Regions from separate parts of the Microbacterium sp. PM5 genome, predicted to be linked through region 1. Evidence: predicted binding sites of a transcription regulator. Region 1 holds the regulator's gene; the other holds the start of a gene.
The links. Region 1 encodes HrcA, which represses chaperone genes, less so after heat shock. Its sites were predicted from a motif close to TTNGCACTCGNNNNNNNCGAGTGCNAA; they were not measured.
Positions count from the first base shown of each region.

Region 1 (6,635 bases):
CGGCCGAGGCGGGCGTTGACCACGGCGAGGGCAGCCGGTCCCGCGGTGGAGGTGCGCAGCACCGTGTCGCCGAGGCGGACGGCGATGGCTCCGGCATCCGCGAGCGCGTCGAGTTCGTCGGGAGCGATGCCGCCTTCGGGGCCGACGACGAGAACGATCTCCGCGCCGTCGGCCACAGGGACGGCGCTCAAGGCCGTGGCGGCTGTGGGCTCCAGCACGAGAACGCGCGCGTCCGCGGCACGTGCGGCGAGGCCGGCGACGGACACCGGCGCCGACACGCGTGGAACCCACGGGCGGTGCGCCTGCTTGGCGGCTTCGCGGACGATGCTCTGCCAGCGTGCGACGCCCTTGATGGCCTTATCGTCGCTCCAGCGCGATACGCTGCGCGCGCCCTGCCACGGCACGATCTCGTCGACGCCGAGCTCGGTTGCCGCCTGCACCGCGAGCTCGTCGCGGTCGCCTTTCGCAAGCGCCTGAGCGAGCACCAGGCGCGGGCTGGGTGGCGCGGCGACGGTGCGGGCGGTCACCGTCACCGCGACGCGTTTGGGTGCGGATGCCGCGACGACACCGGTGAGCCAGACGCCGGCACCGTCGCCCACCGTCACCTCTTCGCCGACGCGGACGCGACGCACGACCGCCGCATGATGAGCCTCGGCACCGGCGATGATGATCTCGTCGCCCGGAGCGGCGTCGGCGACGGCGGGCCCGTCCGCCGACGGCTCGTCGACGAGGAAGTGCAGAGCCATCTCAGCCGCGGAACCGGTCGCGCAGCTTCGAGAACATGCCCTGGTGGAACTGCGCCAGGCGGGGAGCCGGGGCCTTCGTCCGCTTGGCGAAGTCCTCGATGAGTGCGCGCTCCTTGGCGTCGAGCTTCGTCGGCGTGACGACCTGCACGCCGACCCGCAGGTCGCCGCGGGTGCCGCCGCGCAGGGGCGTGATGCCGCGGCCCTTGATCGTCAGGACGTCACCGGACTGCACTCCGGAGCGCACCTCGAGGTCGACGTCGCCGTCCAGCGAGGAGATCGTGGTGTGCGTGCCGAGGATCGCATCGGGCATCGACACTTCGAGGGTGGCGAGCAGGTCATCGCCCTCCCGGCTGAAGACCTCGTGGGTCGCGACGGTGACCTCGAGGTAGAGATCGCCGTTCGGACCGCCCGCGGGGCCGACCTCCCCGGAGCCCGGCAGCTGCAGGCGGAGTCCGGTCTCGACGCCCCCGGGGATGTCGACCGAGACCGTCCGCCGCGCGCGGACGCGGCCCTGGCCCTGGCAGCTCGCGCACGGGTAAGGGATCGTGGTGCCGTAGCCCTGGCAGGTGGTGCAGGGCTGAGAGGTGACGACGTTGCCGAGGAGGCTGCGCACGGTGCGCTGCACCTGACCGGATCCGTGGCAGATGTCGCAGGTCGCCGGTTGCGTCCCGGGCTGGCAGCACGATCCCTGGCACGTCTCGCACAGCACCGCCGTGTCGACCTCGATGTCACGGTGGGTCCCGAACACGACGTCGCCGAGATCGAGGGTCACCCGTACCAGCGCATCCTGGCCGCGCTCACGGCGCGAGCGCGGCCGGCCGGCGCGCGCTCCGCCGCCGCCGAAGAAGGTCTCGAAGATGTCGCCGAAGCCGCCGAAACCCGCGCCGCCTCCGCCGAAGGGCGAGCTGTCGCCGCCCATGTCGTAGCGCTGGCGCTGCTCCGGGTCGCTGAGGACGTCGTAGGCGTGGGTCACGAGCTTGAAGCGCTCGGACGCGTCCGCTCCCGGGTTGACATCGGGGTGCAGTTCGCGCGCGAGACGCCGATACGCCTTCTTGATCTCGTCGGGGCTCGCATCGCGGGATACGCCCAGGACTTCGTAGTGGTCGGCCACAATCGCCTTTCCTGCCCTTGCGGGCGCGGGTCGGTGTTCGGGAGCGGATCGCTCAGCGGGACGTGTCGTCCTCGTCGAGCAGTCGGCTCAGATAGTGCGCGACGGCGCGGACCGCCGCGAGGTTGGTGGGGTAGTCCATTCGGGTGGGGCCGAGGAGGCCGACGCGCGCGCGTGCACCCGTCGCGTCGTACTCGCTCGTGAGGACCGAGGCTTCCGTGAGCCCGAAGGGCTCGTTCTCCCGGCCGATGCTCACCGCGAGTCCCTGGTCGTCGGCGACCATCTCGCCCATCAGACGCAGCAGGGTGACCTGCTCCTCGATGGCCTCCAGCAGCGGGTAGATGCTCCCGCGGAAGTCGCTCTCGCGCCGCGCGAGTGTCGCGCTCCCGGCCATCACGAGCCGGTCCTGGCGGAAGTCCTCCAGTTCCTCGCCGACGATCCGCGCGACGGTGCGCAGCGCGGCATCGATGCGGGTGCCGTCGGGGGCTGACGCCGAGAGTTCGACGATCGCGGCCGCAGCCTCCGCGACGGGCTTGCCCGTGACCAGCCGCGAGATCGCCGTCTTGACCTGCTGGGCGGCCTCTTCGGTGAGTTCCTCGGCGAGGAAGGCCACGCGCTGGGAGACCCGGCCGGTGTCGGTGACGACGATGACGACGACGCGTGCTCCGCCCAGGTGCACGAACTCGACGTGAGTGACGTTCGCGCGGGCGAATGACGGGTACTGCACGATGGCGACCTGGCCGGTGAGCTGTGTGAGGGCGCGCACGGTGCGCATCAAGAGTTCGTCGAGGTCGCCCGGGTCGGTGAGAAACGACGAGATCGCCGAACGCTGCGCCGTCGAGAGCGGGCGCAGCTCGGCGAGATGGTCGACGAACACGCGATATCCCTTGTCGGTGGGCACGCGTCCGGAGGATGTGTGCGGCGCTGCGATGAGCTCCTCGTCCTCCAGGAGCGCCATGTCGTTGCGGATGGTCGCGGCGGACACGCCGAACTGGTGCCGTTCGACGATCGCCTTGCTGCCGACGGGCTCGTGGGTGTCGACGTAGTCCTGCACGATCGCGCGGAGGACCTGCAGGCCGCGTTCCGAGACCATCGCTCCTCCTTATTGGCACTCAGGGTGATCGAGTGCCAATATTACCGCGATCGTGTGCTCAGGCGGTGAGGGCGCGCACCACGGCATCCGCCAGCAGACGTCCACGGCGAGTGAGGACGACGCGCCCGCGCACGGCGGATGATCCCTCGATGAGCCCATCGGCGATGAGCGCGGCCACCGCGTGGCGGCCCTCGCCGGTCAGCTCGGCCACCGCGATGCCCTCCGCGATGCGCGAGCGCAGCAGGACGTCCTCGAGTCGCCGTGCGGCGGCATCCGGGCGCTCGCGAGCAGCCGCAGGAGAGGTGCCGGCGGCGAGGCGCTGTGCGTATGCCGCGGGGTGCTTGACGTTCCACCATCGCAGTCCGTCGACATGACTGTGCGCCCCCGGCCCGTAGCCCCACCAATCCGTGCCGCGCCAGTATGCGAGGTTGTGGCGAGAGCGGTGGGCGGTGTCCGTCGCCCAGTTCGACACCTCGTACCAGCCGAATCCGTTCGCGGCGAACGTCGCGTCGGCCAGCTCGTACATGTCGGCCTGGAGGTCGTCATCCGGTGCGGCGAGCTCGCCGCGGCGGATCTGGCGCTCGAGCTTGGTGCCCTCCTCGATGATGAGCGCGTACGCGGAGATGTGATCCGGTCGCAGCGCCACGGCTGCCTCGATCGAGCGGCGCCAGTCGTCCAGCGACTCCCCCGGTGCACCGTAGATCAGATCGACGCTCACATCCAGGCCCGCCGCGCGTGCCGCGTGGACCGCGGTCTGCACCGAGGCGGGGTCGTGGGTGCGGTCGAGGGCGGCCAGCACATGCGGCACGGCCGACTGCATGCCGATCGACATGCGGGTCACGCCGGCCTCGGCGAGCTCGTGAGCCATCGCGACGGTCACGGTATCGGGATTGGCCTCGACGGTGACCTCGGCATCGGTCGTCAGCGCGAAGGCCGAGCGGATGCCGTCGAGCATCCGGGCCAGATCCCCCGCCGGCAGCAAGGTGGGTGTGCCGCCACCGAAGAACACCGTGGATGCCGCGCGCAGAGGCCCTTGCTGTGACAGCACGCCCCGTGACAGCTCGATCTCGCGGAGAACCTCGTCGGCGTACGCGTCCTGGCGAGCGCCACGCAGCTCTGTGGCCGTGTAGGTGTTGAAGTCGCAGTAGCCGCAGCGCACGCGGCAGAAGGGCACGTGCACGTACACGCCGAAATCACGGACCGGATCGATCACGATGTCAGACGGCAGCGCGCCGTCGATCGGAGCGGGGTCGCCGAGAGGAAGGGCGGAGCCCATCAGGCCGGCGTCGTGTACAGCGGTGAGAGGGCGCGCAGGTACCCGCGGAAGAGCTCGCGCCGGCGACGCTTCACCAGAGCCGGAACGACGCGGTAGAGCGTGGCGACGGGACGGTCGAAAGCGCGCACCGTGAACCGGACTTCGTCGTTGTCCGCCCAGGTCACGACGAACGATTCCTCGCCGCTGACGACGGAGTCCCCGACGGTTCCGAGAGCAAACCCCACGCGTCGCGGCTCTTCGATCGCGTAGATGACGCGCAGCTCACCGTCCGCGTTCATGCCCTTGACATGTCCCCGCACCCGCACGGTCGTTCCGGCCGCGACGTACGGCGTGCCGTCGGCGTCGAACCGCTGATCGGCGTCCATGCGGCTCGCCACCGTCGGATTGCCGTCGACGTCGTAGCCGACTCCCGTGTACATCGGGCCGGCAGCCGGACGCACGTCCGAGATCTCCAGCCCCGCACCGCGCAGCGCCGTCCACGAGAGCAGCGCGTCGGCCGATGACTCGAAGCGCGCCTGCCCGCTGCCGAGCAGCCAGGAGTCCTCCGCCGGAACGCTGTTCTCGGGCGGATAGCTCATGAGGTCGTGCGCCTGCGTGGCGCCGACGGCGGCATAGTCGACCGTGTCGTCCTGAAAGCTTCCGCGACGCATGATGTCCAGCCTAACCGGGGCGTCCTGCCTACTTCTTGTCCTTGCCCTCGACGTCGCCGGAGAGCGCGGCGATGAAGGCTTCCTGGGGCACCTCGACACGACCGACCATCTTCATGCGCTTCTTGCCCTCCTTCTGCTTCTCCAGCAGCTTGCGCTTACGGGTGATGTCGCCGCCGTAGCACTTGGCGAGAACGTCCTTGCGGATGGCTCGGATGTTCTCGCGCGCGATGATGCGTGCGCCGATGGCGGCCTGGATGGGCACCTCGAACTGCTGGCGCGGAATGAGCTTGCGGAGGCGTTCGGTCATCAGAGTGCCGTACGCGTACGCCTTCTCGCGGTGGACGATCGAGCTGAACGCGTCGACCTTCTCACCCTGCAGCAGGATGTCGACCTTGACCAGATCGGCCTCCTGGGATCCGGCGGGCTCGTAATCGAGGCTCGCGTAGCCCTGTGTCTTGGACTTCAGTTGATCGAAGAAGTCGAAGACGATCTCGCCGAGCGGCATGTTGTAGCGCAGCTCGACCCGGTCCTCACTGAGGTATTCCATGCCGAGGAGCGTTCCGCGGCGCTGCTGGCAGAGCTCCATCACCGTGCCCACGTAATCCTTGGGCAACAGGATGCCGACCTTGACGACCGGCTCGGAGACACTCGCGACGCGCCCGTCGGGGTACTCGCTCGGGTTGGTGACCGTGACCGACTCGCCCGTGTCGGTCGTGACCTCGTACGTCACCGAGGGTGCCGTGGTGATGAGGTCGAGGCCGAACTCGCGCGACAGGCGCTCCGTGATGATCTCCAGGTGCAGCAGGCCCAGGAACCCGCAGCGGAATCCGAAGCCCAGGGCGACGGAGGTCTCCGGCTCGTACTGCAGCGAGGCGTCCGACAGCTTCAACTTGTCCAGCGCCTCACGCAGGTCGGCGTAGTCGCTGCCGTCGATCGGGTAGATCCCGCTGAACACCATCGGCTTGGGGTCGGTGTAGCCGGCCAGGGCTTCGCTCGCGGGCTTGCGGTGGTTGGTGATCGTGTCGCCGACCTTCGACTGGCGCACGTCCTTCACGCCGGTGATCAGGTAGCCCACTTCGCCGACGCCGAGGCCCCGGGTCGGAACCGGCTCGGGGCTGGAGACACCGATCTCGAGCAGGTCGTGCGTCGCGCGCGTGGACATCATCTGAATGCGCTCGCGCGGCTCGAGCTTGCCGTCGACCATGCGGACGTACGTCACCACGCCGCGGTAGGCATCGTAGACCGAGTCGAAGATCATGGCGCGCGCCGGGGCCGCGGCGTCCCCGACCGGGGCGGGGATGCGCTCGACGATGCGATCGAGCAGCTCCTCCACCCCCATGCCCGTCTTGCCCGACACCCGCAGCACGTCGGCGGGGTCGCCGCCGATGAGGTTCGCAAGCTCTGCGGCGTACTTCTCGGGATCGGCGGCGGGCAGATCGATCTTGTTGAGAACCGGGATGATCTGGAGGTCGTTCTCCAGCGCCAGGTAGAGGTTCGCAAGGGTCTGCGCTTCGATTCCCTGCGCGGCGTCGACCAGGAGGATGGCGCCTTCGCAGGCGGCGAGCGAGCGCGAGACCTCGTATGTGAAGTCCACGTGGCCGGGTGTGTCGATCATGTTCAGTGCGAAGGTGCCCTCGGCGGTGGCCCAGGGCATGCGGACGGCCTGCGACTTGATGGTGATGCCGCGCTCGCGCTCGATGTCCATGCGATCGAGGTACTGCGCACGCATGTCGCGGTCCGAGACCACACCGGTGATCTGCAG
Region 1 covers NZ_CP022162.1:984,288-990,922, reverse strand. The annotation lists gene CEP17_RS04930 (16S rRNA (uracil(1498)-N(3))-methyltransferase) at 1-746, opposite strand, end outside; gene dnaJ (molecular chaperone DnaJ) at 748-1,857, opposite strand; gene hrcA (heat-inducible transcriptional repressor HrcA) at 1,910-2,947, opposite strand; gene hemW (radical SAM family heme chaperone HemW) at 3,006-4,223, opposite strand; gene CEP17_RS04910 (DUF1990 family protein) at 4,223-4,873, opposite strand; gene lepA (translation elongation factor 4) at 4,902-6,635, opposite strand, start outside.

Region 2 (6,635 bases), 570 kb from region 1:
CGTCCGCGGCGACGCGGCTGAGCCTGAAGAACACGATCCTCGTCCACATCCTCGCCGAGGGAGAGGACTTCGACCTCGATCGGTATCTCCCCGAGGCCAAGGAAGCCCTGGAGACCCTCGCCGCGGAAGCGGAGGACGATGCGGCGCGCACCGAACGGCAGCGTCGCGCTGCCCGCGGCCGCCACACCGACTCGGACGGCACGCACGACTATCGCAGTCGCGATGTGCGCAACCTGCGCCGCCGCCAGAAGCAGTCGCTGCACGTCGCCCATGAGCTGCGGCGTCGCGCCGACGACACCGAAGAGCTGCGCAAGCTCGTCCTGGACGCGCGGGATGCCGCGTGGGCAGAGGTGGCCGGCAACATCGATCGGACGCTGCGGATCGAGGCCGCGCGCCCCGATCTCGACCCGGACTACGAGCATATGCGCACGGCGCGGATGCAGGCACTGCGGCTCGTGGACCTTCCGAAACTTCGCGCCCATCGGCGCAGCGTCGCGGCTCAGCAGAAGCAGCAGGACCCCGATTCGTCACATCCCGGCGCGTAGGCTAAGCTGGTCCTCGGCCCTCCAAGAGGTGCCGGAAACTGCGCCCGTAGCTCAATGGATAGAGCATCTGACTACGGATCAGAAGGTTAGGGGTTCGAGTCCCTTCGGGCGCACACTGTGTTGAGACAGTAACGAGAAAGGCCCGCGGCATGCCGCGGGCCTTTCTCGTTCTCCGGCGGCATCGGCGATCGCGCGTGCGTGAAGAAGTGTGACGATCCCGGCCCCGACGCCTGCGCGGCGACCTAACGTATCTGCGTGGCCACTTCCGCTCCCGCCTCCGTCCGCCCCGCCGGCATCGACCCCCGGGGTCCGCGCTTCGCGGCATCCATCACCGCCGTGCTCCTGCTGGCCGGCACGTTCCTCGCCCTGCTGGGAACGTCTGTGCGCGAGGCCGCGACTTTCGCCGAGAGGCTCGCCGATCCGGCGTTCCTGCTGCTGCTCGTCGTCGACCTCCTCTTCGTGTGGGGTTTCGCCGCTCCGCGGACGGCGCCCTGGGGTGCGCTGTACCGGGTCGCCGTCCGTCCGCGCCTGCAGCCGCCGGTCGACCTCGAAGACCCGCGTCCCCCGCGCTTCGCGCAGGTCATCGGATTCGTCGTCGTGACGGTCGGCCTCGTGCTGCACGTCGCGGGCGTCGCGTGGGCCCTGCCGATCGCCGCGGCCCTCGCATTCATCGCCGCGTTCCTCAACGCCGCCTTCGGCGTGTGCCTCGGCTGCCTGCTCTACCTCGCGCTCGCCCGTGCCGGCGTGTTCCGCCCGCGGGGCGGCCTGCTGGGCGCCTGAGGGACGAGCGCGCCCGTCAGACGGGCGTGACGCGCAGCCACACGAACCCGTGCGGGCGCAGTGCAAGACCCTCGTCGAGGTCGACGCTCGCGTCGTGTACGGGGTCGAAGGCGGTGCGCTCGAAGCCCGACAGCGTGAGCGGATCGATCGTGACCTCGGCGTCGCCGACGTTCGCCAGCACCAGCAGCGTGCTGGTCTCACCGGGGCGCTGGTAGCCGATGACGGCGGGGTGCGGGGTATGGAAAGGGATGAGCGCGTTGCCCGCGAGCTCCGGAGACTGCTGGCGCACCGAGATCAGCTTGGTGAGTCGGCGGAACACCCGCCCGGCCGGCGTGGTGTCGTCGTCGCGCTGCGCGTAGGCATCGCGCGGACGATGGCCGCGGTGCACCCAGCGGGTGTCGCCACGGCGAACCGGATCGTCGGCGTAGGAGTAGTCGTTGAGCTGTGCGACATCGTCCCCGAGGTACAGCAGGGGGATGCCGCCGGTCGACAGGGCCAGGGCGTGCGCGAGGATCACGCGATCCTCCCCGCCGGGATCTCCCGCTTCGATCCCGGCCAGAGACGCCGTCGTTCCGGTGACGCGGGCATCGCCGGTGACGGGGTTCTCCTGGAAGGCGACGCCGCGCGCGAACGTTCCCTCGTGGCGGCCCGTGTAGAAGCGGTTGAGGAACTGTCGGTGGGTGTAGCCGTCGATGCCGAGCTCGGCCGCGTCTTCGTCGGCGAACGTCCACCCGATATCGTCGTGGCTGCGGACGTAGTTCACCCATGCCGTGCCGGCCGGCAGCGCGTGGCGTCGATCCAGCGCCTGTTGCAGGAGCCGGCCGTCGCGCGTGGCGAGCGCCTCCCACGTCAGCGCCATCTGCAGCGGGTTGTATGACAGCTCGCATTCTTCGGGTGAGATGTAGCTGACGACCTCGTCGGGGTGGACGATCGCCTCGGACTTGAAGATCATGCCGGGCGCGGCCATTGCGAGCACCGCGTTGAACGCCTGCAGCAGCAGGTGGGCTTCGGGCAGCGACTCGCAGGACGTTCCCAGGCGCTTCCAGATGAAGGCCACGGCATCCATCCGGAGCACCTCGACGCCCTGGTTCGCCAGGAACAGCATCTCGCCCGCCATCGCGCGGAAGACGGCGGGGTTCGCGTAGTTGAGGTCCCACTGATAGTGGTAGAAGGTCGACCAGATCCAGCGGCCGTCCTCGAGCTGCACGAACGATCCACGGTGGTCGTCGGGAAAGATCTCGCGCGTCGTGCGCTCGTAGGCGTCGGGCATCTGTCGGTCGGGGAAGATCAGATAGAAGTCGGCGTAGTCGGGGTCGCCCGCCACGGCCTTCTGAGCCCACTCGTGCTCGTTGCTGGTGTGGTTGAAGATGAAGTCGAGTACGAGCGAGATGCCCGCCAACCGCAGCTCTGCCGCCAGCTCGGCCAGTTGCGCCATCGTGCCCAGGCTCGGGTTGACGCGCCGGTAGCTCGAGACGGCATAGCCGCCGTCGTTGTCGCCGGCGGGGGCGTCGAACAGCGGCATGAGGTGCAGGTAGGTCAGCCCGAGTTCGCGGAACGAGGGGATCAGCTCGCGCACGCCGGCGAGGTTGCCGGCGAAGCGGTCGACGTAGCAGACGCCGCCCAGCATGCGCTCGGACTGGAACCACTCGGGGTCGGCGGCGCGTTGCGCGTCGTGCACCTTCAGGTCGAGAGGGCGCGCATTCCACGAGGCGGATGCCGCCGCCACCGTGGCCGCCAGCTGCTCGCGGCCGTCGGTGCGCTCGCCGTAGAGGCGGGTGAAGAGGCCGTGCAACCGCGGGAACTGCTCATCGAACCGGGTGAGGAACGCGTCGTCGAGGCGCCCTGCCGCCTCGCAGGCCTCGAGCGCCGCGACGCGATCGGCGTCGGACGTGGTCAGTGCGGTCATGGTTCCCCCTCCGGTCTCAGCGTATCGGGCAGGGCCCGGCGCGGCGGGCGGCGTAGGCTCACACACGTGAGTGCGTACGTCTCGGCGTTCGACCTGTTCTCCATCGGGGTAGGACCATCGAGCTCCCATACGGTGGGCCCGCTGCGCGCGGCCCGAGATTTCGCGCGCCGCGTCGGGGATCTGCCGGGGCTCTTCCGGGTGGAGTGCGCCCTTTACGGTTCGCTCGGCGCCACCGGCATCGGACACGGCACGCCCGACGCGGTCGTCGCGGGCCTGCAGGGGTTCGCGGCCGAGACCGTCGATCCGGCGCGCGTGCGGGGTGCCTGGACCGATTGGGTCGACGGAGCGCACCTCCTCCTGGACGGTCGCATCCCGATCCCTTTCTCGCGCTCAGACATCTCGCTCGCACCGCGGACGCGTCTTCCCGGACACCCCAACGCGATGACCCTCGTCGCGCGTGATGCCGACGGAATCGCGCTGCGCGAAGACACCTACTACTCGATCGGTGGAGGGTTCATCCGGCGCGAGGGCGCGTCGGATGCGGTGGCCGCGGCATCCTTCCCGCTGCCGTACGCGACGGCGGCGCAGCTGCTGGACGTCTGCGATACCTACGGGCTCACGATCGCGGAGGTCGCCCGGCGCAACGAGGAGGCGCTGCGACCGGAAGCAGACGTCGCGGCCGGCCTCGACGCGATCTGGGACGCCATGGCGGCGTGCGTCGATGCGGGCCTGCACGCCGACGGGGTGCTGCCGGGAGTGCTGAAGGTGAAGCGGCGTGCGGGCGCGATCCGCGCGCAGCTGGAGAGCGTCGAGGCGACGGGGCGCGAGCTTCCCGGTGAGTGGCTCGGCGCGTTCGCGCTGGCCGTCAACGAGGAGAACGCCGCCGGTGGACGGGTCGTGACGGCGCCGACGAACGGTGCCGCCGGCATCCTGCCCGCCGTCGCGATGTACTGGTGGCGCTTCCTCGCGGATGCCGGGATCGGCGCCGAGAATGCGGTGACGCCCTACGGCGAACTCGTCGGCTCGGCGCTTCTCGGGCTGCACGGTCCGGAGGGCGGCGAATCCGGCGATGCGGCCCACCGAGCCGAGGGCGTCGTCGCCACCGCGCAGGAGCTCGCCGAGGCGAACCGTCGTCGCGGCATCCGTCGATTCCTCTTGACGGCCACGGCTCTCGGTTCGCTCTTCAAGGCCAACGCCTCGATCTCGGGAGCCGAGGGCGGGTGTCAAGCCGAGGTCGGCTCGGCGTGCGCGATGGCTGCCGGCGGCTTGACCGCGGTGATGGGCGGCACGAACCGCCAGATCGAGAACGCCGCCGAGATCGCGATGGAGCACCATCTGGGTCTGACGTGCGACCCCGTGGGCGGACTCGTGCAGATCCCCTGCATCGAGCGCAACGCGATCGCGGCATCCACCGCGGTCACCGCCGCGCGCCTCGCGCTGCGTGGCGACGGCACGCACTACGTACCGCTGGATGCCGTGGTCGAGACGATGCGTCAGACCGGCATCGACATGTCGACCAAGTACAAGGAGACCAGCGAGGGCGGACTCGCCGTCAACGTCGTGGAGTGCTGAACCGCGCCCGCAACCGCTCGTGTTCGCCATGCGTGAACCATTGGCACTCTCATGGGTCGAGTGCTAATCTGATGGCAGTTGAGTCAATGAGGCTCAACTTTGACAGACCATCACAGTGACACACGACAAGGAGAGAACAATGGCCACGTATGACCCGTTCCGTGACCTCGACCGCATCGCGTCGGGCCTCTTCGACACGCGCCGCGGACCCCGCCGGATGCCGATGGACCTTTACCGCGACGGCGACCACTACGTGCTCAGCGCCGACCTTCCGGGAATCGACCCGGGCTCGGTCGACATCGATGTGGACGGCCAGCTGCTGACCATTCGTGCCGAGCGCACCCTCAGCGAGGGCGACGGCGTGAAGTGGATCACGCGCGAGCGTGAGACCGCGAGCTTCCTCCGCCAGCTGAACCTCGGTCAGGGAATCGACACCGATGGCATCGCCGCCACCTACAGCAACGGCGTGCTGACGGTCACGATCCCCGTGAGCGAGAAGGCGAAGCCGCGCAAGGTCCAGGTCGTCGCCGATGGCGCGGCGCCGACGATCCAGGCGCACGAATCCGCGCAGGAGCCGCAGCCGGTCGAGCAGTAGTCCCGCACCGCGCGCAGCCGCCCCGTGTCCGCGAGGACCGGGGCGGTTCGCGTGCGCACGCTAGTGTCGAAGCACCCGCCGGAAGTACCAGCACTCGGAACGTCAGCAAGGATGCCGATGACCGCACCCCCCGTCGCGCGCGAGCGCGAGATCACCGAACCCGTCGCCCTCACCGGTCCCGATGGTCGACTCAACCCGGCGGCGATCGGCTTCGCCCGCGCGCCGCTCATCGACACCCGTGGCATCGGGCGCGGACGTTTCGTCCGCTCGTGGGGACGCAACAAGCGCTGGGAGTACTGGAACGTCATGACTCCCACGCACATCGTCTCGCTCACGGTGTCGTCGCTGGACTATGCGGCCGTGCACGAAGTGTGGATCCATGATCGCGCCACGACCCGGTCGTGGGGTCGCAGTGTGACGGTGCTGCCGTCGCGCGAGGTGTCCCTTCCCGCGTCGCTCGGCACGGGCATCGCCATCGCGCGACACGCGGATCTCGCCGCGACGATCACTCCCGCCGAGCGGGGAACGCTCTGGCGCCTGCACGCGGAGATCGCGGACGCGTCTTTCGACATCACGGTGCGCCGCCCGCCCGGACACGAGCTGCTGGCGGTCGTGGTGCCATGGTCGTCTCGGCGCTTCCAGTACACCGTGAAGGATGTCGCGCTCCCGGCATCCGGGGTGCTGACGCTCGACGGCATCGACTACGACGTCGGGCAGGGATCGTGGGCGGTGCTCGACCACGGGCGGGGGCGCTGGCCCTACGACGTGTCGTGGAACTGGGGTGCGGGATCGGGCACCCTCGCAGACGGGCGCAGCCTCGGCATCCAGGTCGGGGGACGGTGGACCGACGGGACGGGCTCGACGGAGAACGCCGTCCTGCTCGACGGCGTTCTGCACAAGATCTCTGCGTCGGTGGTCTGGGAGTACGAGCGCGCGGCGCCGTTGCGTCCGTGGCGGGTGCGCGGGGGAGGCCTGGATGCCGTGTTCACCCCGTTCTACGACAAGAAGTCGGCGACGAACCTCGGCGTGGTCTCCTCGCGAACGGATCAGTGCTTCGGCACCTGGTCGGGGACGTTCGCCGGGGACGGCGGCGTGATCGCGTTCGACGGCATCGAAGGTTTCGCAGAGGATGTCCGCAACCGGTGGTAGCCGGGGAGAGGCCAGAGGGAGGGGCAAGGATGTCGTTTCAGGCATATCTCGACAACATCGAGGACAAGACCGGGCGGACGCCGCAGGA
Region 2 covers NZ_CP022162.1:1,556,098-1,562,732, reverse strand. The annotation lists gene CEP17_RS07655 (asparagine synthase) at 1-545, shown strand, start outside; tRNA gene CEP17_RS07650 (tRNA-Arg) at 586-658, shown strand; gene CEP17_RS07645 (DUF4395 domain-containing protein) at 801-1,325, shown strand; gene CEP17_RS07640 (amylosucrase) at 1,342-3,231, opposite strand; gene CEP17_RS07635 (L-serine ammonia-lyase, iron-sulfur-dependent, subunit alpha) at 3,298-4,803, shown strand; gene CEP17_RS07630 (Hsp20/alpha crystallin family protein) at 4,943-5,398, shown strand; gene CEP17_RS07625 (DUF2804 domain-containing protein) at 5,516-6,547, shown strand; gene CEP17_RS07620 (DUF4287 domain-containing protein) at 6,577-6,635, shown strand, end outside.
Region 2: a site for HrcA is predicted at 4,844-4,870, ahead of CEP17_RS07630 (Hsp20/alpha crystallin family protein). Genes of this name have one in related genera too.